One region of the Neorhizobium sp. LMR1-1-1.1 genome, then DNA from elsewhere that is predicted to be linked to it. Evidence: predicted binding sites of a transcription regulator. Region 1 holds the regulator's gene; each other region holds the start of a gene.

The links. Region 1 encodes PhoB, which activates phosphate uptake and scavenging genes when phosphate is short. Its sites were predicted from a motif close to TGTCATNNANCTGTCAT; they were not measured.
Region 2: phnC (phosphonate ABC transporter ATP-binding protein) is a predicted target of PhoB. The motif match lies at 6,344-6,360, and genes of this name have one in related genera.
Region 3: MRBLMR1_RS24170 (esterase-like activity of phytase family protein) is a predicted target of PhoB. The motif match lies at 4,070-4,086, and genes of this name have one in related genera.
Region 4: MRBLMR1_RS03635 (DUF1045 domain-containing protein) is a predicted target of PhoB. The motif match lies at 5,509-5,525, and genes of this name have one in related genera.

The regions. Positions count from the first base shown of each region.
Region 1 covers NZ_JBEGHE010000025.1:408,330-416,117, forward strand. The annotation lists gene pstB (phosphate ABC transporter ATP-binding protein PstB) at 1-662, shown strand, start outside; gene phoU (phosphate signaling complex protein PhoU) at 710-1,423, shown strand; gene phoB (phosphate regulon transcriptional regulator PhoB) at 1,453-2,136, shown strand; gene MRBLMR1_RS15170 (PACE efflux transporter) at 2,208-2,642, opposite strand; gene MRBLMR1_RS15175 (GcrA family cell cycle regulator) at 2,842-3,381, opposite strand; gene MRBLMR1_RS15180 (aspartate aminotransferase family protein) at 3,786-4,982, shown strand; gene argF (ornithine carbamoyltransferase) at 5,033-5,950, shown strand; gene MRBLMR1_RS15190 (Hsp33 family molecular chaperone) at 6,142-7,128, shown strand; gene apaG (Co2+/Mg2+ efflux facilitator ApaG/CorD) at 7,139-7,531, opposite strand; gene MRBLMR1_RS15200 (O-succinylhomoserine sulfhydrylase) at 7,751-7,788, opposite strand, start outside.
Region 2 covers NZ_JBEGHE010000025.1:114,376-122,163, forward strand. The annotation lists gene phnN (phosphonate metabolism protein/1,5-bisphosphokinase (PRPP-forming) PhnN) at 1-61, opposite strand, end outside; gene MRBLMR1_RS13705 (alpha-D-ribose 1-methylphosphonate 5-triphosphate diphosphatase) at 61-1,197, opposite strand; gene MRBLMR1_RS13710 (DUF1045 domain-containing protein) at 1,194-1,907, opposite strand; gene phnE (phosphonate ABC transporter, permease protein PhnE) at 2,023-3,378, opposite strand; gene phnE (phosphonate ABC transporter, permease protein PhnE) at 3,378-4,298, opposite strand; gene phnD (phosphonate ABC transporter substrate-binding protein) at 4,424-5,329, opposite strand; gene phnC (phosphonate ABC transporter ATP-binding protein) at 5,417-6,271, opposite strand; gene MRBLMR1_RS13735 (DapH/DapD/GlmU-related protein) at 6,387-7,004, opposite strand; gene phnL (phosphonate C-P lyase system protein PhnL) at 7,001-7,711, opposite strand; gene phnK (phosphonate C-P lyase system protein PhnK) at 7,721-7,788, opposite strand, start outside.
Region 3 covers NZ_JBEGHE010000047.1:188,168-195,955, reverse strand. The annotation lists gene MRBLMR1_RS24195 (DUF411 domain-containing protein) at 1-27, shown strand, start outside; gene MRBLMR1_RS24190 (MFS transporter) at 239-1,477, shown strand; gene rnd (ribonuclease D) at 1,558-2,703, shown strand; gene MRBLMR1_RS24180 (DUF2000 family protein) at 2,730-3,137, opposite strand; gene MRBLMR1_RS24175 (AraC family transcriptional regulator) at 3,136-4,029, shown strand; gene MRBLMR1_RS24170 (esterase-like activity of phytase family protein) at 4,161-5,519, shown strand; gene MRBLMR1_RS24165 (EamA family transporter) at 5,580-6,524, opposite strand; gene MRBLMR1_RS24160 (SRPBCC family protein) at 6,830-7,273, shown strand; gene ppx (exopolyphosphatase) at 7,325-7,788, opposite strand, start outside.
Region 4 covers NZ_JBEGHE010000001.1:784,874-792,661, reverse strand. The annotation lists gene MRBLMR1_RS03675 (ureidoglycolate lyase) at 1-406, opposite strand, end outside; gene MRBLMR1_RS03670 (HepT-like ribonuclease domain-containing protein) at 408-767, opposite strand; gene MRBLMR1_RS03665 (nucleotidyltransferase family protein) at 764-1,057, opposite strand; gene uraD (2-oxo-4-hydroxy-4-carboxy-5-ureidoimidazoline decarboxylase) at 1,118-1,615, opposite strand; gene puuE (allantoinase PuuE) at 1,612-2,556, opposite strand; gene MRBLMR1_RS03650 (hypothetical protein) at 2,645-2,860, opposite strand; gene MRBLMR1_RS03645 (homocysteine S-methyltransferase family protein) at 2,874-3,827, opposite strand; gene MRBLMR1_RS03640 (TetR/AcrR family transcriptional regulator) at 3,987-4,703, shown strand; gene MRBLMR1_RS03635 (DUF1045 domain-containing protein) at 4,712-5,419, opposite strand; gene MRBLMR1_RS03630 (FAD-dependent oxidoreductase) at 5,546-6,769, opposite strand; gene mnmC2 (tRNA (5-methylaminomethyl-2-thiouridine)(34)-methyltransferase MnmC2) at 6,768-7,532, shown strand; gene MRBLMR1_RS03620 (hypothetical protein) at 7,616-7,788, shown strand, end outside.

The DNA of each region.
Region 1 (7,788 bases):
CGGCGCTGATCGGCCCCTCGGGTTGCGGCAAGTCGACCTTCCTGCGCACGCTCAACCGCATGAACGACACGATCGAGGGCTGCCGCGTCACCGGCAAGATCACCCTTGATGAAGATGATATCTACGACAAGGAAATCGACGTCGTGGAACTTCGCGCCCGCGTCGGCATGGTGTTCCAGAAGCCGAACCCGTTCCCCAAGTCGATCTACGAAAACATCGCCTATGGCCCGCGCATCCACGGTCTTGCCCGCAACAAGGCGGATATGGACCAGATCGTCGAGGCAAGCCTTCAGCGCGCCGGCCTCTGGGCGGAAGTCAAGGATCGCCTGCATGAAGGCGGCACCGGCCTGTCCGGTGGTCAGCAGCAGCGTCTCTGCATCGCCCGTGCGGTTGCAGTTTCGCCGGAAGTCATCTTGATGGACGAACCCTGCTCGGCGCTCGACCCGATCGCCACCGCAAAGGTCGAGGAACTGATCCACGAACTGCGCGCCAACTATACGATCGTTATCGTCACCCACTCGATGCAGCAGGCCGCCCGCGTATCCCAGCGTACCGCCATGTTCCACCTCGGCCAGCTGGTCGAAGAGAATGACACGGACAAGATGTTCACCAATCCGGATGACCAGCGCACCCAGGATTACATCATGGGCCGCTTCGGCTGATTGGCCGTTGCCTGTTGCCCGCTGCTACGGATTTTGAGGACAAAGAGATGGTATCAAGTCATATCCTGTCGGCCTACGACGAAGAACTGAAGTATCTGCGCCGCCGCATCTCGGAAATGGGTGGCCTTGCAGAACAGATGTGCGGCGATGCCGTGCGCGCTCTGGTCAATGGTGACTCTGCCCTGGCCCAGAAAGTTATCTCCGACGACGTGATCCTGGATCACGCCGAGCGCGAGATCCAGGACAAGGCGATCGTCACCATCGCCAAGCGTCAGCCGATGGCTGCCGACCTGCGCGAAATCATCGGGACGCTGCGCATCGCAGCCGACCTGGAACGCGTCGGCGATCTCGGCAAGAACACCGCCAAGCGCGTCATTGCGGTTCAGGGCCATGGCGTTCCCCGCAAACTCGCCCGCGGTCTGGAACACCTCTCCGATCTCGCTGCCGTTCAATTGAAGGAAGTGCTGGACGTCTATGCCAGCCGTTCTGCCGAAAAGGCCGAAGCGATCCGCCTGCGCGATGAAGAAATCGACGCCATGTACACATCGCTCTTCCGCGAACTCTTGACCTACATGATGGAAGATCCGCGCAACATCACCACCTGCACGCATCTTCTGTTCTGCGCCAAGAACATCGAGCGTATCGGTGACCACGCGACCAACATCGCGGAAACCATCTACTACATGACGACGGGTGCTGTGCCGGAAGGCGAGCGTCCCAAGGACGATACGGCGAACACCGTCGGCGCGATTGCTGACTGATTTTGCCTGTCTGATGGAGTGTATCTAGTATGCAGCCGAGAATTGCGGTCGTGGAAGACGAGGAGGCGCTCAGCGTCCTCCTCCGTTATAATCTCGAAGCCGAAGGCTACGAGGTCGAAACCATTCTGAGAGGTGATGAGGCCGAAATCAGGCTTCAGGAGCGTGCTCCGGATCTTCTGGTTCTCGACTGGATGCTGCCCGGCGTTTCCGGCATCGAATTGTGCCGGCGCCTGCGCATGCGGCCAGAGACTGAGCGCCTGCCGATCATCATGCTGACAGCGCGCGGCGAGGAAAGCGAACGTGTTCGCGGTCTGGCGACCGGTGCCGACGACTATGTCGTCAAGCCCTTCTCTACGCCGGAACTGATGGCGCGCGTCAAGGCGATGCTTCGCCGTGCCAAGCCGGAGGTTCTCTCCAGCGTCCTGAAATGCGGTGATATCGAACTGGATCGCGAGACCCATCGCGTTCACCGCAAGAGCCGTGAAGTGCGCCTTGGCCCGACCGAATTCCGTCTCCTGGAATTCCTCATGGTCTCGCCCGGCCGCGTCTTCTCGCGCTCCCAGCTTCTCGATGGCGTCTGGGGCCACGATATCTATGTCGACGAACGCACCGTCGACGTGCATGTCGGCCGCCTGCGCAAGGCGCTGAACTTCTCCAACATGCAGGATGTCATCCGCACCGTTCGCGGTGCCGGCTATTCGATGGAATCCTGATCTGCAGGATTAAGATCTGGAATGCAGGTTTCTAAGCCCGAGTGCGGTCATCCGCCTCGGGCTGAAGCATTTCAGGCCTTGCCTTCTTCCTGCCACTCAGGCAGCGGAAAGATCCGGTCGTAGGCCAGATTGAAGAAGAACGCATAGACTAGGTAGAACAGGGCGAACGAGATATCCATCACCAGAGCTTGCATCAGGCTCACGCCCAGATACCAAGCGATGAACGGCATGAGCACGATCAGCAGTCCGAGTTCGAACAGCACGGCATGTGCAACGCGCAGCGCCATGGTTTTCTGCGTACCGCCGCGATACGTCTGCATCAGGTGGTCGAAGCCGAGATTGTAGAGATAGTTCCAGCCGGTCGCCAGCGTTGCCGAAACGATCCCGACGACACCGATATGTTCGACCGGTATGCCGAAGACGAAAGAGGCGAGCGGTGTGAAAATCGCAAGCCCGATGATTTCGAAGCTGATTGCGTGACGAATACGGTCGCGTGTCGTGCGCATTTTATACCCCATTGGGTTATCCGGGTCGTCCCGGCATCAATGCCCATTCTGGGGGAGGTCGTCCTCACGCCTTTTCAGATAGGTGTTTGTGGCGCAGGAGGCAAGGCGCAGGCGGGCAAGGCTGCCTTGCAGAACCCGCAGCACGGCAAACAAAAAAGCGGGCCGAAGCCCGCTTGATCGTTGTTTATGGTGCCGAACTTTACGCCCGTGCAGCGCTCGGACGGCGGCGCTCGTTGACCGGCTGGTAGGCGAGCTTCGCATGGTAGGTGCAGTAAGGCGAATTATCCGGGGACTCACAGCCACAGAAGTGGAAATCGTCCGTCAGCGGATCGCCGACGGGCCACTTGCAGGTGCGTTCGGTCAATTCGGTCAGCGCCAGCTTGCGGGAAATCGGCAGGACAACGTTGGAAGCGGGACGGTAGACCAGTTCCTGCGAAGCCTCGAACTCGACCTCTTCCTTGAGCGCGGTTGCGCCGACCGGACGGGCGACCGGGCGTGCTGCCGGACGGGTGGCGAATGTCTGCTGGGGACGGGAAGTAGTTGCTGCTGGGCGCTTTGCCGTACGGTTCGTCGCGATTGTGCCGCCCGCCTTTGCGCGGCCCGGCAGGTTGAGGCGATGGACCTTGCCGATCACGGCATTGCGGCTTACGCCTCCAAGTTGTGCGGCGATCTGGCTGGCGCTCAAGCCTTCCGACCACAACCTTTTCAGTTTTTCAACGCGCTCGTCCGTCCAGTTCATGCCCGTTCTCCGCCTTTGAACGTTGGTGGCATGCAGAATCCCTCACCAATGTCGCGCGATACATCTCGCAACAGGCACTATATCTATGCTTTTGGTGACTAGTTCCGCCGCATGCAGTCTAGTAATTGATCTTTAACCTAGAGGTCCGCAGACTCCGTGACAAGAGTCCCCGGAATCGCCACGAATCGATTTCCCGGTTTTCCCCAACTTGCTTTCCGGGAGAGTCATTTTTGTCACAGCTGTCGGCAGGGTTGCGTCCTTGCAGCAAAATGCCTTGAAACCCCAGATTTCCGTGAGTTTTGTTGACATCACATGGATGAGTGGCGATAGTGCCGCGGCCGCCCCGAGGGCGGCATTTTGATTTTTTGAATATCCGCAATCGGATGCATTAGGAGTGAGCCGCCATGGCTGAATCTGCGCTTTTCGACACCTTTGCCCGGGCCCCGCTGCGCTTTGAGCGTGGCGAAGGCGTTTGGCTTGTGACGGAAAGCGGCGAGCGATATCTCGACTTCGGTGCGGGTGTCGCTGTCACGTCCTGCGGCCATGCCAATCCGCATCTGGTCGAAGCGCTGAAATCGCAGGCCGAGAAGGTCTGGCATCTGTCCAATCTTTATGAAATCCCGGAGCAGGAGCGCTTGGCGCGCCGTCTGGTCGACGCAACCTTTGCGGACAAGGCCTTCTTCACCAATTCGGGTGCGGAAGCGCTGGAATGCGCAATCAAGACGGCCCGCCGTTATCACTATTCCAAGGGGCACCCGGAAAAGTTCCATATCATCACCTTTGAAGGTGCCTTCCACGGCCGGACGATCGCAACGATCGCAGCCGGCGGCCAGGAAAAATATATGGAAGGCTTCGGCCCCAAGGCTCAGGGTTTTGATCAGGTGCCCTTCGGTGATCTCGATGCGCTGAACGCTGCGATCAACGAGAACACCGGCGCTCTGTTGATCGAGCCGATCCAGGGCGAGGGCGGTGTGCGTCCGGTTCCGAAGGAATTCATGCGCGAGCTGCGCCGCATCTGCGACGAAAAGGGTCTTCTTTTGATCCTCGACGAAGTTCAGACCGGCGTCGGCCGTACCGGCAAGCTCTTTGCCCATGAATGGGCCGGCATCACCCCGGACATCATGGCGATCGCCAAGGGTATTGGCGGCGGCTTCCCGTTCGGCGCATGCCTTGCAACGGCAGAAGCCGCATCCGGCATGAAGCCCGGCATCCACGGCACCACCTATGGCGGCAACCCGCTAGCTATGGCCTGTGGCAATGCGGTGCTTGATATCGTGCTCGCCGACGGTTTCCTGGAAAACGTTCGCGATGTTGCACTCGTCTTCCGTCAGGGCCTTGCAGCGCTCAAGGATCGTTTCCCGACCGTGATCGAGGATATTCGCGGCGAGGGCCTGTTGCTCGGTATCAAGGCAAAGGTGCCGGCCGGCGACCTGATCTCCGGAATGCGCGATCAGCATATGCTGGCCGTCATGGCAGGCGATAACGTCGTCCGCATTCTGCCTCCGCTTGTCGTCACCGCCGAGGAAGCGCGCGAAGGTCTTCGCCGTATCGAGCGTGCTGCCGAAACGCTGTCGGCTGAACAGCTGAAGAAATCCGCTTAAGAATACGTAGAGAGGGCGCCTTCCGGTTCCCTCCGTTAGGGAACAAGGTAATGGCATCTCCCAAGCATTTTCTCGATCTTTCCGCTGTGTCGGCGGGTGACCTGCGCTCCATCCTCGATGATGCAAAGGTGCGAAAGCAGGCAACCAAGGCTGGCACAGCTGACAAGCCGCTGGCCGGCAAGATGCTGGCCATGATTTTCGAGAAGCCGTCGACCCGCACTCGCGTTTCCTTCGATGTCGGCATGCGTCAGCTTGGCGGTGAGACGCTGTTCCTGTCGGGTACCGAGATGCAGCTCGGCCGCGCCGAGACGATCGGCGACACCGCCAAGGTTCTGTCGCGTTATGTCGACGCGATCATGATCCGCACCACCGATCACAAGCGCCTTCTGGAGCTGGCCGAACATGCCACCGTGCCGGTCATCAACGCGCTGACAGACGACACCCATCCCTGCCAGATCATGGCCGACCTGATGACCTTCGAAGAACATCGCGGTCCCGTCGCCGGCAAGACGATTGCCTGGACCGGCGACGGCAATAACGTGCTGCATTCGCTGGTCGAAGGTTCGGCCCGTTTCGGTTACCGCATGAATATGGCAGTCCCTATGGGTTCCGAGCCGCATGACAAGTTCTTGAACTGGGCGCGCAACAACGGCGGCGAGATCATGCTCACCCACGATGTCGAGCGCGCGGTTGCCGGCGCCGATGTCGTGGTCACCGATACCTGGGTTTCGATGAACCAGGAACACAAGGCGCGCGGCCACAACATCTTCCAGCCCTACCAGGTCAATGAAGCGCTGATGAAGCAGGCCAAGGCCGATGCGCTGTTCATGCACTGCCTGCCGGCCCATCGTGGCGAGGAAGTCACCGACGCCGTGATCGATGGCCCGCAGTCGGTTGTCTTCGACGAGGCGGAAAACCGCCTCCACGCCCAGAAGTCCATTCTGGCCTGGTGCTTCGGCGCGATCTGAGCCTGTCTTCTGGCTCTTGAATTGGCTTGAAGCCGGCACCATTTGTCGGCTTTCAAACGCGCCGTGCCTAGTGCCGGCGCTTCAACAGACATCCCCGACATTTTCGAGCGGCCCAGCGGTTCCGCTTGCCGGCCTGTTTGTGTAAATGTCGGGGACAAGGCCCGAGACGATCGGTGTGAAGGAGTAAGATGATGGCGGAAGCAACCGTGGAACTGAAGGACCTCCACTTTGCCGGAGACGACAGGGTTGTTCCCTTCCAGGTCGAGGGCCTGGATGTTCGTGGCCGTGCGGTGCAGCTTGGGCCGCTTCTCAACACCATTCTGGGTCGCCATGATTATCCGGCGCCGGTTGCAAGGCTGCTTGCCGAAGCACTAGTGCTGACGGCATTGCTCGGTACTTCGCTGAAATTTGATGGCAAGTTCACAGTTCAGACCAAGGGGGACGGACCCGTCGATCTTCTCGTGGCTGATTTCTCCACGCCGGATGCGCTTCGCGCCTATGCCCGTTACGACGAGGATGCACTGGCTGCTGCCGTCAAGGATGGCAAGACCTCGCCGCCGGAGCTTCTTGGTCAGGGCGTACTCGCCTTCACCATCGATCAGGGCAAGGGCATGCAGCCCTATCAGGGCATCGTGCCGATGGACGGCTCGTCTCTGGAAGAGATTGCCGGCGTCTATTTCCGTCAGTCGGAACAGATACCGACCCGTGTCCGTCTTGCCGTGGCCGAGCTTTTCGACCGCGATGAGGACGGCAAGCCGCGTCATAATTGGCGGGCAGGCGGTCTGGTCGCCCAGTTCCTACCCCAGGCGCCGGAGCGCATGCGTCATCCGGATCTCCACGGCGGTGATGGCGACGAACGCGATACCAGCGTCACCGATGATGCCTGGGATGAAGCCCGTTCGCTGGTCGAGACGATCGACACTGACGAGCTGACCGATCCGCAGGTCGCGATCGAACGGCTTCTCTATCGCCTGTTCCACGAGCGTGGCGTGCGGGTTTATGAACCGCAGACGGTCTTCGATCGTTGCAGCTGTTCGCGCGAGAAGATCAAGGGCGTGCTCGCCGGCTTCACGGCGGAGGAAATCGAGGCAAGCCAGGAAGACGGCCAGATCGCCGTCACCTGCGAATTCTGCTCGACGACCTATCGTTACGAATTGGCGGAATTCGCTCCGGCCTGAGCCGCAGGGCTCAATTCAGCACCCGGTTCAGCCCGGGTGAATCCAGCGAGAAGGCGGGGATGTCGACCTTGAAGACCTCGCCTTCTTCCGTCTGCATGTCGTAATAGCCGAACATCATGCCGGATGGCGTGTCCAGTGGGCAGCCCGATGAATATTCATAGCTGTCGCCCGGCTGCAGGCGCGGCTGTTCTCCGACGACGCCAAGCCCGTCCACTTCGTCGACCAGACCGTTCTGGTCGGTAATATGCCAGTAGCGGTGAACCAGCTTTACCGTATGGATCGAGTGGTTCTCGATAACAATGCGATAGCCCCAGACATAGCGGCTCTCTTCCGGACTGGACTGCTCCTCCAGATAGAACGGCTCGACGGCAACTTCTATGTCTCTTGTCCGGGCGCGATACATGGACAAATACCTCAAAACTACAGCGCCGGATATCGTTTCTTGCACGTCAACCACGCCGTAGAACATGGAATCTACATCCCCGCATATCGTACACACGGCATCGAACGTCAAGAAAACTCGCGGTTTACGCGAGAAACTGTGATCTGTTCTTGGAATTAGGGATAACTGATATGGTGAATCCGAAAACCGGATTCACCATATCGACGGGCCGAAAAGACCTCAGATAGAAGTCAGAGCCTTGGCAAAATCTTCAAGCA
Region 2 (7,788 bases), 290 kb from region 1:
CGACGACCGCGACCATGCAGCCTTCACCGGCTTTTCTGCGGGGTTCGGATGATCCGTGCATTAGGCCACCCGGCGCCCTTGCCGCCAGACGGCGCGCGATACCGGCACGCCTGCCTCGCGATGAACCCGTACGAGGTCGGCACGCAACCCGGTCGCGATCCGGCCGCGATCGGCAAGGCCAGCTGTTCGGGCCGGTGTGGATGTCACCATGGAGATCGCCTTTGGCAAAGAGATCCCCTCGACATCGTCTGCAAGAATGAATGGCGCGTAAAGCAGGCTGAGAGGCACGTAGTCCGAGGAGAGGACATCGAGAACGTCTCCGGCAGCAAGATCGCGGGCGGCAATATTGCCGGAATGCGACTTGCCGCGCACGACGTTCGGCGCGCCCATCAGCACGTTCATGCCAGCCCTATGCGAGGCGGCGGCGGCTTCGAAACTGGTTGGGAATTCGGCAAGCTTGACGCCGTTTTCGATCGCCTCGTCGACATGGGCAAGCGTCGCATCGTCATGGCTTGCAACGGTGATACCGTGCTCGGCGCAATGCTTGGCAATCGCGATACGATGCGGCGTCGAATTGCGCTGCGATTCCGCCACGCGCTTGTCGACAAAGATCTTAAAGGCTTCGTCGGTCAGGCCGCGCTTCTTCTGATAGTAGAAGATATACTGATCCATTGTCTGGAACTGACGCTGACCGGGAGCGTGGTCCATCAGCGAGACGAGCCGCACATGGCTGTCATTCTCGAAATCGGCAAAATGCTCCAGCACGTTATCGGCCGAAACCTCGCAGCGGAGGTGGATCAGGTGCTCCGAGCGCAGCCGCCCTTCGCGTTCGGCCGCCTGGATCGCATCGGCCATGGCCCGCATCTCGCCATGCTCGAAGCCACCGTCCTCGTCCGATCCCATTCTCAGGCAATCGAAGACGGTCGTGATGCCGGAAGAGGCGATCTGGGCGTCATGTGCCTGGATCGCCGCCGTCGCATTCCAGCGCACGCCGGGACGCGGAGAATAATGCTGTTCCAGATGGTCGGTATGCAGTTCCACCAGACCCGGGATCAGATAGTCGCCCTCGAAATCCTCGCCCGTGTGAACGCTGCCTTCGGAAAAGTCAGCGATCTTGCCGTCACGGATCTGTACGGAGCCGGAAATAACGCTGTCTTCCAGCACGATGCGGGCATTCTTGAATACGGTCTCGGTCATGAGGCGGTCTTTCTGATCTCGGAAGCGGGCTTCAGGGGCAGCCAGCGATGGGCAATAAAATCTGCGCCGCGGGCAGGCTCGACGAAGAGCGCTATGCCGTTAATGGAGAGCGGCCTGTTGATGAATTCCGCAAAACGGAGCTCGAGAGCGGCGCGCATGGCAGGCGCCTGTTCGGGCGGAACCTGGCCGGACAGCGTCATGTGAAAGCGAAATTCTCCCATCACATGGGGATAACCCCAGCGCATCAGGTTGTCGCGATGCTGCGGCGACAGCGTTTCCGGCTTGCGACGGGCAATATCGGCATCCGACAGCGGCGCCCGGAATGGCTCGAAATCCTCAACGATGCGGGCAGCATAGTCCTGCAGCTCGGGATAGACCCGATCCGGCACCAGCGCGAAGAACCGTCCGAGCTGACCGACAATCAGGTTGGGTATATCGAATGCCTCAGTCGTCGCGGCAAACTCTTTGAAAGCTTCGATCAGTTCCGCTTCCGTCTTGCCGTTTGCGAGTTCGAACGGAGCCTTCAGTGTTGCGTGAAAGGCGTAGCGGCGAGGATCGGCGGTAAGCGCATGAACCTCGTCCACGGAAAGGCCGTTAACCTCGGGCGTGGGAAAGGCCTCGCCGGTATAGGCATCACGGCCGAGCCAACGGGATGCGGTCGTCGTCAGCGGATGGTCCGCAGCGGGGGAAAAGTAGAGGGCGTAACGCAAGGCATCATTCCGGAATCAGGAAGGGGCAGAGACGGAAGTCTAGACATCCGTCGTATCCGAAGACAGGCCCAGCGCCTAAAAGATTTCCATGACAGAATGATGATGCGGGCGCGCTTTAATGCGTCGGGCCGCCGATCAGTCGCGAGCGGATCGCATTAGACACGTTGTCGAACAGGAAGACCACGAAGAGGATGAGGAGAACCATATAGGCGACCTTGTCCCAGTCGGCATTGGTGCCCATCGCTTCGAGGAGCTTGAGGCCAATACCGCCTGCGCCGACGGCACCGATGACGGTGGCCGAGCGGGTATTCGATTCCCAGAAGTACAGCGACTGGGAGATAAACACCGGCAGGACCTGCGGCACCACGCCGAAGCGGTTGACGATGATTGGCGAGGCCCCGACCGATTTCACGCCCTCGCGCTGCTTGTCATCCACGTTCTCGACCGCTTCCGCATAAACCTTTCCAAGCGCGCCGGCATCGGTAAAGAAGATCGCCGCAATGCCGGGGATCGGCCCGGGGCCGAAGGAGCGGGTGAAGAACAGCGCCCAGATCAGCATGTCGACCGAGCGCAGGAAGTCGAACAGACGCTTCATGCCCCAGTTGGCGACGCGGCTTCGCGTGATGTTGCGCGCAGCGATGAACGCGAGCGGGAAGGCACAGAGCGTGCCGAGCAGCGTGCCAACGAAGGCCATGACCAGCGTCTGCATCAGCTTCGACAGGATGTCGGCATGCTGCCAGACATTGTTGCCGAGAAAATCGTCGACCATGTGCGAAACGTTGGAGCGCGCGGGATCGAGGCGTTCGCCGACCGTGGCAAGGCTGACCAGTTCGCCCCAGCTCTTGCCCCAGAAATCCGACTTGGTGTCGAACAGGAAGTTTGCCCAGCCGAGGAAACGGCGCTGGATATAGACCTGGGAGGTCCGGATTTCAGCCTGTCCCTCGAAGCCGTAGTCAACGATGACCTTGGCTCCGTCCTGGATGATCGCAGCCGGCGCGCCTGCCGGTGCTGTTGCTGCATCCTCGGTGATCGTGACGGGGTAAGCAGTACCGTTGACGTAGACATCGACGCGGCTTGACGAAACTTCCAGCCTGTCGTTGTCGCTGCCGTAGGTGACCGTATAGCCGCCACCCTGGGTCGGCTGCAGCCAGAATATGTCGGCGCCCGCGGCATATTGTCCGCGGCTTGACCACTGCGCCCGCACGGTGCCGTCATCCTGGAAGCGCAGGCGCGGCTGTGCGCGCCACGAATACCAGTCCTGGATATAGGAAGACGCACGATCCCACTGACCATTCTGGAAGGCGGGACCGACATTGAAGGCGAAGAAGCAGATCACGAGATAGGCAAAGACGATGCCTGAACCGATGACCAGCCCGTAGCGCTTCATGACCGAGCGGTGAAAGACCTCCGGATGGGCCGAGCGCAGCCGCTCGCGATCGGAAGCGTTGATGCTGGGGACCGAAGATGTCATCAGGCTGCTCCCCTGCCGAATTCGAAGGATTGTTGGCCGATCAGCCGGCGGCGAAGCCAGCTCGAGAACTGATCGATCGCGATCACGCTGACAAGTAGCAGGATGATGATCGCATAGGTCTTGGCGGCATGGTCGCGGCCGATCGCCAGACGAAACACTTCGCCGATGCCGCCGCCCCCGACAGCCCCGATGATTGTCGAGGCGCGCACGTTGATCTCGGCGCGCAGCAGCGTGTAGGAAACGAAATTCGGCAGCACCTGGGGAACGATGGCGAAGCGCACGCGCTCGACCCATGAAGCACCGGCGGCACGCAGGCCTTCATCCGGCCTCATGTCGGAATTTTCGACAACTTCGAAGAACAGCTTTCCGAGCGCACCGATCGTATGAACGGTGATCGCAATGATCGCGGCAATCGGGCCGATCGACAGGATCGCGGTCAGAAGCCCGGCAATGACGATTTCCGGGAAGGCGCGCATCACTTCCATGATCCGGCGCACGACGAAACGGGTAGCGCCGGCGCCCACCAGATTGGTCGAGGCGAAGAAGCACAGCAGGAAGGCAAGGGATGCGCCGACGATCGTTGAAACCAGCGCAATGTTGATCGTGATGATCAACTGGTAGAAGAAATTCGGAATGTAGAGCGTGTCGGTAATGTAGACCCGGTCGGCCGTGTAGTCGTATTTCAGCGATCCGTCGGCATAGGGCGACGGCAGGTCGAACATCGCTCGGAAAATTTCCATCGGGCTGTCCGGCACGAAGCTGCGGATGAAATCGAAGAAATAGGGCAGGCGTTCGAAGAACTTGCCCGCATTCGCGTCATTGGCGAATTGCAGCGAGTAGAAAAGTGCGATGAGAAAAATGCCGATCGAGATCGCGGTGTAGATCCGGCGTGTCCGAAGCTGCTGCCGGTAATGCTGCATCACCAGGGATGCGGCAGGGCCGAGCCCGCCAGAGGTATTTTCGCTGATGGTCGCCATGATCCGCGCTCTCGTTTGACGAACGGCGGCACTCAGGGAGTGCCGCCGTCAAAGGATGGAAAGAAGGATCAGCCGCCGATGACGGACTTACGAGCGTCGACGATCGTCTGGTAGAAGGACGGATCGACCTTGATGTATTCCTTGTTGTCGCCCTGGGTGTAGGACTTGAAGCAATCGTGGTCTTTCTTCGGAAGGTCCATGAAATAGGCTTCGACCTTGGCGCGCATGGCTTCCGGCAGCTTGTTGTTGACCATCAGCGGGCCGTTCGGGATCAGCGGCGACTTCCAGACTTCGACGATATCGTCCATGTCCAGGTTACCCTTGTTGACCATCTGGTGCAGGTTGCCGCCGGTGTAACCGTCTTCCCACTTGCCAACGCCCGAACCGAAGGTCGTACCGGCATCGAACTTCTTGTCGAGAACGGCAAGAACGAGGTTCTCGTGACCGCCGCCGAAGCCGGTTTCAGAGAAGTATTCCTTCACCGGTGCGCCGATTTCCTTCGGCAGGGCGACGTTCGGGACGAGATAGCCGGAGGTCGAGTCCGGGTCGGCGAAGCCGAGCTTCTTTCCCTTCAGGTCGGCGAGCGTCTTGATGCCCGAATCCTTGCGGGCGACCATGATCGAGTAGTAACCGCTGGAACCGTCCGACTGGGTGTAGGTCAGGATCGGGTCGACAGCTTTCGGGTCCTTGATTGCGATGGCGGCATAGGAGGAGGCGCCCATCGAAGCGATGTCGATCGTGCCGCCGAGCAGGCCCTGGATGACGCCGTTATAGTCCGGCGACGGGAAGATCTGGACTTCCGGAACGCCGGTCGCAGCCTTGAGGCCATCGGCAACACACTGGGTGTTGCGGATCTGGTCGGCTTCGTTTTCCGAGCCGTCGAGACCGATGCGCAGAACCTTGACGTCCTGTGCCATTGCGGAGCCGGCGAGCACGCTGAGTGCAACGGCAGCGAGAAGAGTTTTCTTCAGCATGGTGATCTCCTGTTTCCGGATCATCCGGAGTTGGGTCATGAATGAATGGTTTGCCCTTTACGCGGGCTGTCGATCTGGGTGCGGGTATCAGGCGCTGGCGCTCGCCAGCGAGCCGATCCCACCCGATTGCTGTTCCCGGCCAGCCTGGGCTGCGGGAATGTTGATGCTGGTCGAGGTCATCGTTTCGTCGATACCGGCGCCATCCTTGTCGGAGCCGTAGATTTCCTGCACGGCAGCCGCCGTGAGTTCAGCTGGAGTGCCGTCGAAGACAACGCTGCCATGAGCCATGCCGATGATGCGCTCGCAATAGCTGCGGGCGGTATCGAGCGTGTGCAGGTTGGTAATGACGGTAATGCCTTCACGCTCGTTGATATCGCGCAGCGCATCCATCACGATCTTGGCGTTGAGCGGATCGAGCGAAGCAATCGGCTCGTCGGCAAGCAGCATCTTCGGCGCCTGCATCAGCGCACGGGCAATCGCCACACGCTGTTGCTGGCCGCCCGAAAGCGTTCCGGCGCGCTGCATCGCGGTCTGTTCGATACCGAGACGTTCGAGCGCCGCAATGGCTGCTAGTCGCTCGTCGTCGGAAAAGATGTTGAGCAGGCTCAAGACCGTCGAGCGATGGTTCAGGCGGCCGAGCATAACATTGGTCAGCACGTCGAGGCGCGGCACGAGATTGAACTGCTGGAAGATCATCGCGCAGTCACGCTGCCAGTTGCGCAATCCGGCGCCTTTCAGCGAGGACACTTCGACGCTGCCGAAATGGATAGAGCCGGAGCTCGGCTCCTGCAGGCGGTTGATCATTCGCAGAAGGGTGGACTTGCCGGCACCGGACCGACCGATAATGCCGACCATCTGTCCCTGGGGAATCTCTACATTGACGGCATTGACCGCGATACGATCGCCGAAACGTCGAGTGATATTCCTCAGTTCAAACTTCATGTTCTGATGCCTGTTCAATCCCCTGGTGGGGATCGGATTAGACTTGGTTGATGAAGTCTGAATGTCGATTCGATGTCAGTTTGATTACAAGCGTGACGCTTCTGTAACGCTTTCGTTACAACGCATGACGCGCAAGAAAATCCTCTGCTGAAAGTGTCCTGAAATCTTCGAGTGCGCTGCGTAACTTCTTATGATCCCAATCCCACCAGGCGAGCCGGTCCATTTCTTCTCCGATTTTCTTGGTAAAGCGCTCGCGGATCAGTTTGGCCGGCACACCGCCGACGATGGTGTAAGGCGCGACATCCTTGGAGACGACAGCGCCGGCGCCGATCACCGCGCCATTTCCGACATTCACACCCGGCAGCAGAGTGGCGCCGTGGCCGATCCAGACGTCATGACCGATCGTGATCCGGCTTTCCCGACGCCAGTCGAAGAACTCCTTTTCCATATCCGCGTCATCCCAATAATAGGCGGCGCGATAGGTGAAATGATGCAGTGTGGCGCGCTGCATCGGATGGTTGGTGGCGTTGATGCGCACTGCGGCGGCAATGTTGACGAACTTGCCGATCGTGGCGCACCAGATCGAGCCATCGCGCTCGATATAGGAATAGTCACCGAATTCCACTTCATCCAGGCGGCAGCGCTCGGCCACTTCCGTGTAGTGTCCGAGCGTCGCGTTCGTCACGCTTGCCGTTTCGTGGATATTCGGCGCCTCGGTCAGTTTCCTGCTCATGCCGCAATGGCCTTTCGTGGAGAAAAGGCACTGACGTCGAGAATACGGTCTGCGACTGCCTCGCGTACTTCCTCGTCATGGAAGATACCAAGCATGGCGACGCCCTCTTCCTTCTTCGCTGCGATCATCTCGACCACGACGCGCCGGTTGGTGGCATCTAGCGAGGCGGTCGGCTCGTCGAGAAGCAGGATGCGATGGCTGGTGATGAAACCGCGAGCGATATTGACGCGCTGCTGCTCGCCGCCGGAGAAGGTAGATGGCGGCAGCGACCACAATTCGCGCGGCAGGTTGAGCCGGGAAAGCAGCTCGGCCGCATTCTCTTTGGCAACCGATGCCTCGACGCCGCGTATGACGAGTGGTTCGGCAACGACATCTATTGCTGCGACGCGCGGCACGGTGCGCAGGAACTGGCTGACATAACCCATCGTGTGACGGCGCACGTCGATGATCGTGCGCGGGTCGGCATTGGCGATATCGACGATCTTGTCTTTGTGATCGACGAGGATCTGGCCCGCATCTACCGCATAATTGCCGTAGAGCATTTTCAGGATCGAACTTTTGCCGATGCCGGACGGGCCGCCGAGCACGACGCATTCGCCGGCGGCGACGGAAAAGTTCACGTCGTTGACGACCGGCAGCTTGATACCGTCGCGCAGATGCATGGTGAAGCTCTTGAAGACTTCCGAGACGACGAGGGGAGTGGCCATCTGGATCTCCTATACTTGCAGGATCGAGGAAACGAGAAGCTGGGTGTAGGGCTCGCGTGGATCGTCGAGCACGCGGT
Region 3 (7,788 bases), on a different contig from region 1:
GTCTATATGGAAATCCGGCCGGAATAACCGCCTTCGCGCCCTGATCCCCCGGCGTCCGCCATCCGCTCCTGCTTGCTGTACAAATGCCAAGAGCGGGTGGCATTCAATATTTCCAAACCACGTTTTCCGAGGCGGCGAAGTTTTCGCATCACACGGCCTGCTTTAGCCATTTCCAGTCTGTCGTTTCCATGCGCAGCACGCTACAGCTTTTGCGACACCCCCGCGCAAAGATTCCCCCATGTCCCATATACGCCCCCTCGTGCCCCTTCTCGTCACCGCAGGCATCCTGATCGGCGGAAACGGGCTTCAGGGCACCTATATCGCGCTGCGCGGCACAGCCGAGGGTTTTTCCCCCACGGTAATCGGTATGATCGGTGCCGGATACAGCGTCGGTTTCGCCGTCGGCTGCATCTACGTTTCGCGACTGCTGCGATCGATCGGCCATATCCGCACATTTGCCGCGATGGCCGCAATCGGGGCCTCCTGTTCGATTGTCATGGCGCAGGTGATCGATCCCGTCGCATGGGCATTCCTGCGCTTCCTGATCGGCATAGCGGTCGCCAGCCTGTTTGCCACGGTCGAAAGCTGGATCAACGCAAAGGTCACCAATGAAAACAGGGCGAGAACGCTGTCGATCTACCGTTTCGTCGATCTCGGCTCGGTCACTTTCGCCCAATATCTCATCCCGACAGTCGGCATAGAAGGACAGGCGCTCTTCGCCATCATCTCGATCGCCATGACCTTGTCGCTGGTGCCGATTTCGGTCGCCGACAAATCCAGCCCCGCACCGCCGGATGCCGTGGCATTCGATCTAAAGGCCGTCTGGCAGATCTCACCGCTTGCCGTCGTCGGCGTTGTCGCCGTCGGCCTCTCCATGGCCGCCTTCCGCAATATCGGGCCGGTCTATGCGCATGAGATCGGCATGGATATCACCTCGATCGCTACCTTCATGAGCGCCGGCATCATCGGCGGCGTGGTGCTGCAATATCCGCTCGGGCTTTATTCCGACAAGCTGGACAGGCGGCGCGTCATTGTCTGGGCAACGATCGGCTCGATCCTGACCGGCGGTTATCTCTCCTTTGGTGCAGGCACGAACGAGACGGCCAATATCATTGCCGTATTCCTTTTCGGCGCATTTTCCATGCCGCTCTACTCGCTGTGTTCGGCACATGGAAACGACCACGCCAAGCCGGGACAATATGCGCTGGTTGCCGCCGGTCTGCTGTTCTTCTGGTCGGTCGGCGCGATCGTCGGCCCGCTGCTGGCCGCGACGCTACTCCAGTATCTCGGCCCACGCGCATTCTTTGCCTATACGTCCTTCATCTTTGCCGGTTTTCTGATCTTCACCATCATGCGCATGGGGGTAAGGCCGCCCGTGCCGCCATCGGAACGGCATTCCCGCTTCCGCGCCCTTTTGCGCACATCCGCCTATTTCAACCGGCTGGCGGCACCGCCTGAAAAAGATGACAGGGACTAACGCCTTAGCGAGCCTCTCCCGGTCTTGACATGCGCGGCTCAAAGGGAAAGGAAGGTTGAACACCGCACGTGAACGGACCAATGATCGAAACAACCGCAGCTCTTCAAGACGCCTGCGCCAAGCTGGCGCAATCGGATTTCATCACCATCGACACGGAGTTTCTGAGGGAAACGACGTTCTGGCCGGAACTCTGCCTCATCCAGATGGCAAGCCCGGACCTGGAGGTTCTCGTCGATCCGCTGGCAAAAGGGCTTGATCTTGCGCCCTTCTTCGAGCTGATGGCGAACTCCGCGGTGGTGAAGGTTTTCCATGCCGCACGGCAGGATATCGAAATCGTCCATCACCTCGGCAAGCTGGTGCCGCATCCGATCTTCGATACGCAGGTGGCAGCCATGGTCTGCGGTTTCGGCGACAGCGTCTCCTATGACCAGCTCGTCAGCCGCATCAAGAACGTCCATATCGACAAGTCATCCCGCTTCACCGACTGGAGCCGCCGGCCGCTTTCGGAGAAGCAGCTCGATTATGCGCTGGCCGACGTCACCCATCTCAGGGACGTCTATCTGTTCCTGAAAGAACAGTTGGATCGAGAAGGCCGTGCCTTGTGGCTGACCGAGGAAATGGCGATCCTCGAAAACCCGTCCACCTATGACCTGCACCCGGACGACGCATGGCAGCGGCTTAAAGCCCGCCTGCGCAAGCCGACCGAACTTGCCATCCTGAAATTCGTCGCCGCATGGCGCGAGCGGGAAGCCCGCAGTCGCAATGTGCCGCGTTCACGCGTCTTGAAGGACGATGCGATCTACGAAATCGCCCAGCAACAGCCGAAGGATAACGAAGCCCTCGGACGCCTGCGCACCATCCCCAAGGGCTGGGAGCGCTCGGCATCGGGAACCGCCATCGTCGAAGCGGTCAATGCCGCGCTCGCATTACCGAAGGCCGAGATGCCGCATCCGCCCAAGCACACCCACGTGCCCGAAGGCACGGCCGCCGCTGTCGAACTGCTCAAGGTTTTGCTCAAGCTCATCTCCGACAAGCAGGGAGTGGCAGCGAAGGTCATCGCCAATACGGATGATCTCGAAAAGATCGCTTCCGAAGGCGAGAATGCCAACGTGGCCGCTCTCTCAGGCTGGCGGAAAGAACTTTTCGGCGATACCGCGCTGAAGCTGATCGAAGGCGGCGTGGCGCTGCGCTTCGTCGACAAGAAGGTCGAGGCGGTCGAGCTTTAAGCTCTGACGCTTGGACACTCCCGCCATCAGGGATGCATCTTCGCTCCCTTGGTGATCTTGTCGACCAGCTTCCTTTCCGCTCTCAGCGCGATGCCGACCAGCTTGGCATCGTCAGGGCCAAACCGCGAGAAGACCTCGCGATTGGCAGCATCGTGACCGGTCGCGAACATCTCTTCGATGTAGGCTGATGTGATGACTTCGCGCTCCAGAGAGCGCTTGTGGATTACACGCAGCGTCTCCTGATCGGAGCCAAGCACAACAATCGGCTGGATCGATAGCGGATTATAGACATTATCCACCATGTCCCGGTATGCTTCGCCAATGATCGCCGGTGACTGAGCGATAATGCCGCTTGTCAAAAATGCGGTAACGTTAAGCTTCTGCCAAGTGGCAAGGTCCTCGCGGACAACAATCGCGATCTTGGTATCGAACATGCAGGAAAACTCCATTCGGGGTATCGAAAGAGCAGAACACTTAGCGGCTGCCGGTGCAGGCGGTCTTGAACGTTCGTGCAAAGGGCAATTTCGCGACGGCATGCGCGTTGCCACGCCGAGCCGGGGCGTCGAACGTATCGAGGCGCGCTTTCACGGAAACGGCTTTTCACCACACCGCCACGATACTTATGCGCTGGGACTGACGCTTCATGGCGTGCAGACTTTTCGTTATCGTGGCGCGGAACGTTTCAGCAATCCGGGCAATGTCATCGTACTGCATCCCGACGAAGTGCACGACGGTGCGGCCGGTACCGATGACGGGCTGATCTACCGGATGATCTATCTGCCGCCCGAACTGATCGGGGCCGTTGGCGGGCATCGAAGCGCCCTGCCTTTCGTCGGAAATCCCGTCGTCGCGGATGCCGGCCTCTGGCAAGCGCTCGCCGATATTCTTGGCGATCTGGATCATGAACCGGATGACCTCGCGCTCGACGACGCGGTGATGCGGATCGCTACCGGTCTCACGCAACAGGCAAGCATACCCCGCAAGGGAGTGACTGCTACGGCTCGGATTGCGGTCCTCTCCGCCCGCGATTTCATTGAGGATCGCTGCAGCGAGGCGGTGCGTTCGGAGGATCTGGAGGCAATTACCGGCATCGACCGCTACGAACTGGCTCGGCAGTTCCGCCGGCTGCTCGGCACCAGCCCGCACCGCTATCTCGTCATGCGCCGACTGGAACAGGCCAAAAGGCTGATGTCGATCGGTACCGGGCTTGCCGAAACAGCAGCCGCCGCGGGATTTTCCGATCAGGCGCATTTTACCCGGCACTTCCGCAAGGCCTTCGGCATGACGCCGGGCCGCTGGAACGAATTACGCACCGGATCGCGATAATCGCGTGAAATCTACGGCGATTTGACCCGTCAAGAACTCCAGTCATCAAATCTTCATCACATCATCACCTGCCCGTCACGCGCGCATTCTATCGACGCTCGCATGTTTAATGCGAAACGATCAGGTGTTTCATGACCAAAACCTTTATCACTTCCGTTGCCATGGCGGCTCTGCTTGCCGGCTCCGCCTTCGCGGACGACAAGGAGTTTCCGGCCAAGCTCGCCGGCCAGGCGATCCTGCCCGCCAACACGATGACGACTGCTCCGTCAGATGCACCTGCGTTTCTGAAGACCTCCGGCAAGTTTACGACAGCGGGCAAGCGCGTCGAGAAACTCGGCACGGTTGACGGCAAGGACGGCGCTCGTGTTACCGATGTGAAGCTGCCGCTCGATGGCCAGCCGATCCAAGGCTTTTCCGGCATCAAGGCAATGGCTGATGGCACATTCTGGACACTGTCAGACAACGGCTTCGGCTCCAAGGCCAACTCTTCCGACGCCATGCTCTTCCTGCATCAGGTAAAGTTCGACTGGGCCGCCAACAAGGTGGACGTCGTCAAGAATATCTTCCTGTCCGACCCGAACAAGATTGCTCCCTTCCCGATCGTCATGGAAGGCTCCGAGAAGCGTTACCTTACGGGCGCCGATTTCGACATCGAGTCGATCCAGCCGGTTGCCGACGGTTTCTGGCTCGGCGAGGAATTCGGCCCCTACCTGATCAAGGTCGATGCGCTCGGCCAGCTGACCGACGTTATCGCCACAGTTGTCGATGGCAAGCCGGTGAAATCTCCTGACAATCCGACGCTTTCCATGCCGGCCAATCCGGCCGCCAAGATGCCGGTCTTCAACCTGAAGCGTTCTGGCGGTTATGAAGGCATGGCAATGTCGAAGGACGGCTCCAAGCTTTACGGCCTGCTGGAAGGCCCGCTCTTCCTCGAAGACGGCAAGGTCGAACAGGTCGATGGCCGCACCGCGCTTCGCGTCATCGAATTCGATATCGCCTCGAAGAACTGGACCGGCCGTTCCTGGCTCTATCCGCTGGCGGAAAAGGGCGTTGCGATCGGCGACTTCAACATGCTCGACGCAACGACTGCTCTCGTCATCGAGCGCGACAACGGCGCTGGCTCGAAGGACAAGGCCTGCGCCGATCCGAAACAGCCGAAGCCGGATTGCTTCGATGCCCCGGCCGAATTGAAGCGCGTCTACAAGATCGAGTTCAACGATGCCAATGTCGGCAAGGCCGTCCGCAAGATCGGCTATATCGACCTGCTGAATATCCAGGATCCGGACAACAAGAAGAAGGTTGCGGGCGGCAAGGCCGGCATCTATGACATGCCCTTCGTGACGATCGAGAATGTCGATCAGGTCGACGCCACGCATATCGTCATCGGCAATGACAACAACCTGCCCTTCTCTGCCGGCCGTGCAGTCGACAAAGCCGACGACAACGAGTTCAGCCTGCTGGAAGTCGGTGAATTCCTGTCTGCAAAGTGACGGCGTTCGACACACTGATTGCAAAGGCGTCCGGTCAAACCGGGCGCCTTTCGCCGTTCGTCAATCCTGGATCACCATCTTCTGCTTCGCAATACCAGCCCAGCTCAAGCCGTAAACGCAGATCACCACGACGACGAATGCCGCAATCTGATAGACTTCGATCCGGTCCCCCAGAACGACAAAGGCGACAGCCATTGTCAGAGCCGGCCACGGGGTGGTGATCGAGCTTGCCAGCGACACGTCGATATGGCGTACGGCGTAGAACCAGATCATCAGCTCCAGGTAATAGACCAGTCCCATCAGGATCGAGATCGGCTGGAACAGTGCCCCCACAAGATTGCCCATTCCGGGCACGGTGTTTGCCGGGATGAGGATCAGGGCCAGGAAAACTGTTGAAATGGCGACCCGGAAAAAGGTTACCTGTGCTGGCGTTATCGGTGTTCGTCCCAGTTCCTCCTTGATCAAAACATGCGCGATGCTCCACAGAAACGGCACGCCAAGCGACAGCAGAAACCAGTAGGATATCCCCGCCATCCGGAATGTGCCCGCGGTGGCGATATAATAGAGGGCGATGCACAGCGCCGATGTCAGGCCCAGTTCAAGCATGTTTTTGCGGCGGCCGAGGAAGATCGTTTCAACGAGGATTGCAAAAAGCGGGTAGGCCTGCAGCGCTATGGCAGCATTAGCGGCACCGGCCTTTTCGGTACCAAGCACGTAAAGATAGGTGGAGAGCCCGAACATCATGCCCGTGATCAGGCCGACGACAGCGACACGCCTTGCCTCACGCGGCGGCATGCTTGCGCCGAAAATACCCTTTTGTCCGCTTCTTCTTTCAAGCGCTAAAACAGGCGCCGCGAAGATCGTTTGCCAGAGCGACAGGGCGAAGGCAAAAGTCAGCGCATCGATGGCGACAGGGCGACTATTCGAAATGACCGGCATGATGCCCAAAAGAACAAGGCTGCCGAATGATAAAATCACCCCCTTGGCCGCAGACCGCTGAAACATTCCCTCAACCTTTGAAAAAGCATAGTGGCCGAAAATCAATGCACCCTTTGGTTAATTCAAGAAAATGGAATTGCCGATCCCGGCCAATTTGCCGCTGCACTAGGCATATCGCCGTCATCCGCGGCGACGTTTTCCGAGATCGTCCACTACTCACCGATGCCGTGCATGTTGTCTCCTCTCTGCCGCCGCCTATCATCACATGTCGTTCCGATACCTTTTTTGGCTGCGGGACGAATTGACTGTCGCAATCCGTCCTTCCCGTGCGTCCTTCGGGCATCGATCCGGCAAAACAGGAGGAAACGAGCATGCCAAGCACGATCAAATTACACCGCGTCCTGGCAACCAGCCCGGAAAAGGTCTATCGGGCCTTCATCGAGGCTGATGCGCTGACCAAATGGTTTCCGCCGAACGGCTTTACCTGCACCGTCCATCACCTCGATGCAAAAGTCGGCGGCACATTCCGAATGTCCTTCCGCAACTTCACTACCGGCCAGAGCCACTTCTTCGGGGGCGAGTTTCATGAACTCGTTCCCGGCGAGCGCATCCGTTACACGGACAGGTTCGAAGACCCTAACCTGCCGGGCGAGATGCAGGTGACCATCCTGTTGAAAAAGGTCTCGGTCGGAACGGACCTCGATATCACCCAGGCGGGTGTGCCAGACATCATCCCGGCGGAAGCCTGTTACCTCGGCTGGCAGGAATGCCTGCGCAATCTTGCAAGGCTGGTGGAGCCGAATATCGAAGAGTGATCCCGGCTGCAAACGAGGTTGGCGACAGATATCTCGCCGACCTCGCCTTTATTATTCGAACTTGAAAGCCAGCCGCTTGCCGGTCAGCTTCGCCAGTTGCTGGAGGCGTCCGTCCAGACGCTCGCCGGCAAAATTGGCATATTCGTGTGGAACAACAAACTCGAGATCGAGATCCGGCGTTGCCGATTGGCGGAAGGTCAGGTGGTGGACGAGGCCCGGCATGGATGCCGAGAACAGGTAGACCACGCGCAGCAACCCACCCAACAGCTTGGCAAGGTCCAGCAGGCGCGGCGTCGCAATCGTCGCCAATGCACCCGTATCGCCATTATCGCCGACGCCTTCAAAGCGGTAATAGTTGGCGAGAGCCAGATAGGCGCGGCCCGGATGAGTGATGCCGACGAAGGATGAATGGGCAATGACGTTCATCGCCTGCGCACCGCGATAATCCGGATGAGCGCGCCAGCTGATATCGGCCACGAGGCAGGCGGCCCGCCGATAGCGGCCTTCCTCTTCCG
Region 4 (7,788 bases), on a different contig from region 1:
TGACCCCGCCGAGCGCCATCAGCGGATGATGCCAGGTATTGGGGAAATAGTTCACCCCCTGATGCGCCGCAGCCAGAAATATTCTCGGCCTCCCCGGTTTGCCATCCACATCATCCGACACGCCGACGAGAAACGGTCGGCCGGAGAGCGGCACGAAACTCTGGCTGCCAAAGGGATGCCGCTCCATCATGCCGACTTCGTAGGGAAACTGCCGGGCCTGCCCACGAAAGATATTGAAGATCAGCCGCTCGGGCGCGCCGACCACCACCGGCTCTGCCAGCGCATGATAACGCTCCGTCGTACCATTATTGATCAGCCGCATCTTCGAAGGATTGGCCTCGATGACATCGCCATAGGGCGCGAAGGCTTCTTGGGTGAGAGGCAGGATTTCGAGAATTTCGGTCAATTCATTCGCCTTGCGCATGCCAATTTTCAACGACTTGCAGCTTTTCCAAAAAGTCAGGGAGCGAGACACGCACTGTCTCCCAGACTATGTTGAGATCTATTTCAAAATAGCCGTGGGCGATACGATTGCGCAGGCCCTGGATCTCGGACCACGGCACTTCGGGATGTTCTTTGAGAAATTCGGGATTTTCCCGGGCCATGCGGACAACGGCTTCACCAAGCATGAGTATGCTCATGCCCACAGCTCTCTGAATCATCAGATCATTCAGAAAAGCTTCGCGATCCACGCCTTCAACAAAGCGACAGGCATCCGCCGTGGCAGTCCGCATTTGATGCAGATACAAGCGTGTTTTGTCTGTCATAAAGGCTTCGCCTCAGCGAGCACGCGGGATCGTATCATGGCCGGCAGATCACCCGGTGTGAGCAAGTCCACCTTGATCCCGCCAAACATCTGCTCCAGCTCGTATTGGAGCCCGCCAAGGCTGAAAAGCGTGCTTCCCGGCAAGGCATCGACGAGGATATCGATATCGCTATCAGGCCCATCCTCGCCGCGGGCGACCGAGCCGAAGACGCGCGGGTTCGCCGCATTGAAGCGTTTCGTCGCTTCGCGGATCGCCTCGCGGTTCTTCTCAAGCACTTCCGACGGTCGCATCGGCACTACTCCTGTCATCACCACTATAGGCGACAGCGAATGTGGAAGAAAGCGTGCCCCTTACCCTTGGGGTAAAAGCGCCAGCAATCGCAGATGCGCGATCCGCTCCACCTGCGCGCAGGCGGTCGCGAACTCTTCCTCGGCGCTGTTGGATATGCGCGTCTCGAAAGCTGCCAGAATATCGTCCTTGTTCAGCCCTTTCACCGCAATGATGAACGGAAATCCGAATTTCGTCGTATAGGCGGCATTCAGGGTCGTGAAGCGGGCGTGCTCTTCGGCGCTCAATCGGTCGAGGCCGGCGCCGGCCTGTTCCTGTTTGCTGTCTTCGGTCAGCTCGCCGGCAATCGCAAGCCTGCCCGCCAGATCGGGATGCGAGCGCAGCACGGCAAGCCGTTCTCCTGCGCCCGCCTTGCGAAACTCCGAGACCATCGCCGCATGCACGCCCTTCGCGGTCAAAGGCACGAAGATAAGGCCGGCATCATAGGCGCGTTCCGCTATGAAAGGCGAATGCTCGAACACGCCGCCGAAGGTCGCGATGAAATCCCCTCTTGCCGTCATGCGGCACCTGCAGGCCGGTGAGCCGGCTTGTGGTGCTCATGCCAGTGTTTTGCGATCTCGATACGCTGCGGAACCCAGACCTTGTCGTGCGACGCGACATATTCCATGAACCGGCGCAGCGCCGCGATACGGCCCGGACGCCCCACGAGACGGCAATGCAGGCCGACCGACATCATCTTCGGGCTGCCTTCCTCGCCCTCGCGGTAAAGCGTGTCGAAGGCATCCTTGAGATAGGCGAAGAACTGATCGCCGGAATTGAACCCCTGCGGCGTGGCAAACCGCATGTCGTTGGTCTCGAGCGTATAGGGAATGATCAGGAACGGCTTGCCATCGCTGCCCGGCACCCAATAGGGCAGATCGTCCGCATAGCTGTCGGAGGAATAGAGAAACCCGCCCTCTTCCATCACAAGCTTCAGTGTATTGTCGGACGGCTTGCCCTGGTACATGCCGTATGGCCGCTCGCCGACAAGCTCGGTGTGCAGGCGCACAGCTTCGAGGATGTGCTCACGCTCCTTGTCGATCGGAAAATCCTTGTATTCCAGCCAGCGGTAACCGTGACTGGCAATCTCCCAGCCTGCTTCCTTCATCGCGGCGACCGCTTCCGGATTGCGCGCCATGGCAAGTGTCACGCCATAGACAGTGCATTGCATCTTCAGTTCGTTAAACAGCCGGAATAACCGCCAGAAACCCGCGCGCGACCCGTATTCGTAGATCGATTCCATATTGAGATTGCGCTGACCGGGCCAAGGAGCCGCGCCGACGATCTCGGACAACAGGTTTTCGGAAGCCGCATCGCCGTCGAGGATCGAGCTTTCACCACCCTCTTCATAGTTGATGACGAACTGCACGGCGACATTGGCGCCGCCGGGCCATTTCGGATCGGGACTGTTTCGGCCGTAGCCGACGAGATCGCGCGGGTAGTCTTTTATGGTTATTGGCATGTTCCACCTCGATTATTTGCGGCAACGGTAGCGCACCGGTTCCGCAGATGTCGAGATGCAAACTTGTCCCCGTGATCAGCCGAGTTGATCAGTTGAGGCGATCATCCTGCCACTCGTGATAGCCCCCGTCGCCGAGACCTATATCGCGCAGCATATATTCGTCGAATTCCAGCTTAGACGCGAATGGCGGCCGCCCGACGGTCGGTTTGGCGGACATGTCGAGCTCGTGATGCCCACGCCAGTGAATATGCGTCAGGGCAGAGAATGCCGTGGATAGTGCCGGAGGAAATGCAAATATAGACATGGAACCTTCTCCTTCATTCGGCCGCCGCTCGTGGCATGCAGGCCTCGCAGATAGCTGCCACGTGCCGGTGATCGGTGCCACAGCAGCCACCCAATACGCACATCGACGGATAACGTGCTCTCAGGCTGCGGTAATGTCGACCGAGCTCCTGAGGATCGCCGATATCGATTTCAGTCGCCTCGTCCAGCTCTGCATGGCTCTTGGAAGAAGCATTGGCGCGCACACCGCCGATCCTGTGCAGCCAGGTATCACCGTCGACGAAAGCCTGTTCGAAGTGGACGGGATGGGCACAGTTGACCATGTAATAGGCGGGACCATTTGCGGTCATGTCATCCGTCATCTCGATCGCTTCCCGCAAGGACATGCCGTTTGCGAGCCTTCCATTCGTCTCGACCGTGAAAGAGATCACGACGGGCAGCCCCGTCTCCCTGGCAGCCCGCACGATACCGATTGCCTCTTCGGTCGTGTTGATCGTCATGGCGCTCAGCATATCAACCGGTGTTTCGGCAAAGGCATCGATCTGATGGGCGTGATAATTTTCCGCCTCGGCAACAGACATCCGGCCCTGCTTGTAGGCGTCTCCCCGCGGCCCGATCACGCCGTTGAGCAGAATGGGCATACCCGGCCTTTGCCATTTTTCCCGCAAGCCAGCGACATAGTCGACGGAGCGAATATTGAGCGCCCAGAGTGCAGCAAGATCATATCCGAGCTTTGCCGCCCAGTCCGGATTGGCCCGCCAGGTCGGCGTATCGAGCAGGAAACCCCGCCCATACTTCCGCGCGAGCGATAGATAGGCCTCATAATAAGCATCCAGCTCGGCGCGCCCGCTGGCATCATCGATGAGCGGGAAGGACGCGAAAAACGGCAGTTCCAGACCACGGTGGAAGATCAGCGTCGTCTCCAGCCCGCCATCGGTCAGATATATCTCTTGCCCCAGATGCGGCAGGCGTTGGCGATCGTTTTTCATCGTCATCTCCTGTGATATGATCGCCGCGGCGCGAAAACAGGCATGTCCCGAAGCTGCAGCTTGCCCGTTTGTTTTGCGCCCGGTGGACGCTTTGATCTACGCGGCTTGCGGTACAGCACGGCAACATATCGAAAACGTGAGCTCGCTCAGGGGGATACCATGTCCCGAAAGACCGAGGATTTGGCCGGGCAAGGCCTGGATGGCGCAAAAACCGTACCTCCGGTACAGTCTTCCTACGCCCGCGTACCGAAAAAGGGTGAAGCAACTCGCGAGCGAATCCTCGAGGTCGCGCAGATATCCGTGCTGTCCAAGGGCTTTGCCGCGACCTCGATCGAAGAAGTCATCGCTGAAGCCGGTATCACCAAGAGCGGTTTTTTCTACCACTTCCACGACAAGAACGAACTCGCCCGCGAGATGCTGCGCCGCTACGTGACCGAGAACGACCGCCTCTTCGACGACATTTTCGACCGCGGGCGAGAACTCGCGGATGATCCGCTGCAGGCTTTCCTGATTGGCCTCAAACTGCTGTCGGAACTGGCGCGCGACCTGCCGGGCGTGCATCCTGGCTGCATCATCGCTTCTATCTGTTATCAGGAGCGATTGTTCGATCGCGAGATCCACATGCTGAACGCCAGCTCTGTTGCCTCATGGAACAGGCGCTTCCTCGGTTATCTGGAAGAGATCGCCGCGGTGCACCCGCCGCAGGAGCCGATAGAACTGAAGGATCTCGCCAACATGCTGTCATGCACCTTCGACGGCGCCATCATCATGTCCAAGGTCCTGAACGATCCGACCCATCTGGAACGGCAGATCCTGAGCTACCGCACCTTCATCAAATTGCTGTTCATCCAGCCGCAGCCGGATCGACCGGTCTGAAGCGGTGCTCAGGCGATCTTGCGGGCTGCCACGCGTCCCATCGGGTGCAGCGAATGAACCTGAAGCGGCGCACCCGGCTCTTCTTCGACGAACAGCGCCAGGTTGGAAACCTCGACCGGCTTCGTCAGATAGGGAGCGAAATAATCCCTCAGGGCCGGTTCGATGAAAATGCCGTCCTTCGGCAGCAGCGGTCCGGTGAGCGCCATGTGGAAACGGAACTCGTCCATTACGTAAGGATGGCCCCAGCGATAGAGATTGGCGAATTGCGGAGCCGAGAGATCGCCCGGATCGCTGCGCTCGAATTCCGCATCCGACAACGGTGCGCGAAATACGTCGAACTCCTGCACGACTGCGCAGGCAAACAGTCGCATCCGTTCACAGGGAATTTCCGGCACAAGGCCGAAGAAATTGCCGAGCCTTGCCACTTCCAGTGGTGGCAACTGGAATGGCTCGTGAGAGCCTGCAAACCGCATCAGGTGCCGCAGCAGCATGGGCTCGCTGATCTCGGGCGCAAGCCGGAAGGGTGCCTTCAATGCAGCGTGAAACCCGCTGCGGCGCGGAATGGCTGTGTGGAAGGAGATCTCGTGAAGACCGACGCCACGAATGGCAGGCGGCTCGGTAGCGTCTCCGGAAAAGGCGTTACGGCCGAGCCATTGGGACGCGGCGAGCGTCAGCGGATCATGTGCCGGTGGCGTGAAATATATGGCATAGCGCATGCGTCACCTTCTCGTGCATCCCTGTCAAACGCCCTGTTTAATTACGCATTTGCTTATTCAGTCCCTGATCAGGGACGTATGCGATTTGCGTGACAGATTAACGACGAAGATGAAGAAGATTCGCGTTTAGCGCGAAGCGACCGAAAGGTGGTTCTCCAGCAAAAACGATGCAGGAACCGGCATTATCCTGCCGGAAACGGCATCAAGCGCAGCCTCGGCCAGAAGATGCGCCACTCCGAAACTGACCTTGAAGCCACCCGTCAGCGCGATCACGTTCGCGTTGTCCGGATGCGGCCCGACCATCGGGTCGCGATCAATCGCCTTTGGGCGCAGGCCGGCCCATCGTTCCACAACCGGAGCATTGCTGAGCGACGGCACCAGCGCCCTCGCCTTTGCAACGAGATCCTCAAGCTGATGATCGGTGGAGTACGGTTCGTCAAAAGCCTCCTCGCTGGTGCTGCCGAGCGCGATATCGCCATTGTCATGCGGCACGAGATAGAGACCGTTGAGATAAAGAAGCGGCAGGTCCGGATCGGCCCCGGCCCTCAGCAGTGCCGCCTGTCCCTTGACCGGCTGGCCGATCGGTTGCGGCAGCGGATCGGACAAGCCCTCGATCAGCGGAAAAGCCTGATGGCCGGCAGCCACGATGCAGGCGCCGAAGGCGATGCTCGTCCCATCGGCAAATTCCACACGGCTCGATGCGCCGTCGATGCGCGAGGCTGAAAGCCCCTCCACCACGGTAACGTGACGGCCGGCATTGAGGCTTGCACCGAGCGCCTCGGTCAGCTTGCGCGGCGAGACCCTGGCGGCGAAAGTGTCATGCACGATTCCGGCCTCGCAGAACGAGGCATCCGGCCAGCCGGGATGCGGTGTCTGGTCGGCAACATGCCAGTGAAAGCGACGACCGGCCTGATCCCAGTGTGTGGCCGCGTCTTCGGAATGGCGAAACGCGATCGCCCGCAGATGCGATTTCGGCAACGGGATCAGGCGACCGGTGCGGCAATAACCGCATGAAAGCCCCGTATCGGCCTCGATCTGCGCCACCTCGTCCTCAAGGGAAAGCAGCGCGTCGAACTGGAACTGTTTCTTGTCGTTCCACTTGTCCGGCATATGCGGCATCAGCGCACCGAGCAGCCCGCCGCTCGTGCCGCGCCCAAGCTTTCCGCTGTCGATGAGCACGGTTCGGATACCAAGCCGCTCCGCCTTTACCGCCGCCCACAGGCCCATGATGCCGCCGCCGAGAATGACCAGATCGGCAGAAGCAGGCAGGGTTGTCGCGCCACGCGCAGAGCCGATAGTCCGCTCTCCAGATTGACCGCCGGCGCCAGCCGGATTATCCGCATTGCTCATGAGCGACAATCATCCCGAATTGAAGACAGTTGAGGGCGAAAGCCCGGCATTCCAGACACTCGACTGGCACGAAGGCGATATGCCGTATTCCCAGGAATTTGGCGATCACTTTTATTGCCGCACCGACGGGCGGCTGGAATGCGGCCACGTCTTCCTTTCCGGAAATGGACTGCCGGAGCGATGGGAGACAATGTCTCCGACCGGAGATGGATTTCGTATCGGCGAACTCGGTTTCGGCACCGGCCTGAATTTCTGTGAGACCTGGCGGCAGTGGAAACTCACGCGCAAGCCGGGCACGCATCTGCACTTCACCTCGTTCGAACTCTATCCGATGAAGCGCGACGAGATCGAGCGCGCCCTGTCCCGCTGGCCGGAAATCGATGCTGAGCGGCAGGCGCTTGTTGCGGCATGGCCGGACGAGCCGACGGGGCATGTCATGCTCGAACTCGACGACCAGACCCGCCTGACCGTCGTCTGCGGCGCGGCACTCGATGGCGTCACGGCGGCGGAGCCGGATTTCGATGCGTGGTTCCTCGACGGCTTCGCCCCGTCGCGCAATCCCGCCATGTGGTCGCCCGAACTGATGCAGGTGCTGTTTGATCGCACCAGACCGGGCGGCGGCTTCGCCACCTATGCCGCTGCGGGCTTCGTCCGTCGCAACCTCGGCGCCGCCGGCTTCATCGTCGAACGCCGTTCCGGTTTTGCCGGCAAGCGCGAAATGCTCTGCGGCACGCGGCCCAATCTCTCGTCCGCGGTCGACTGATCCCGGAAACTCGAAATTCCGCAACCGATCCTCTATCCGAAGAGCGCATATCGGTTTGACTGAAAACCGACAAAGGAACGCAGATGTCGATCACTGTACAGAAAACAATCCCCGCCGCGCGCATGCGCCAGTTCCACCAGATGGTCGATCGCTGGCTTCAGGAAGGCCCGATCAAACTCGCGACCAATGCCACGCTGACTGCAATGGACAATGCGGGCATCCCGCAGGGTGAACAGGTGGCGATCCTTGAGGACAG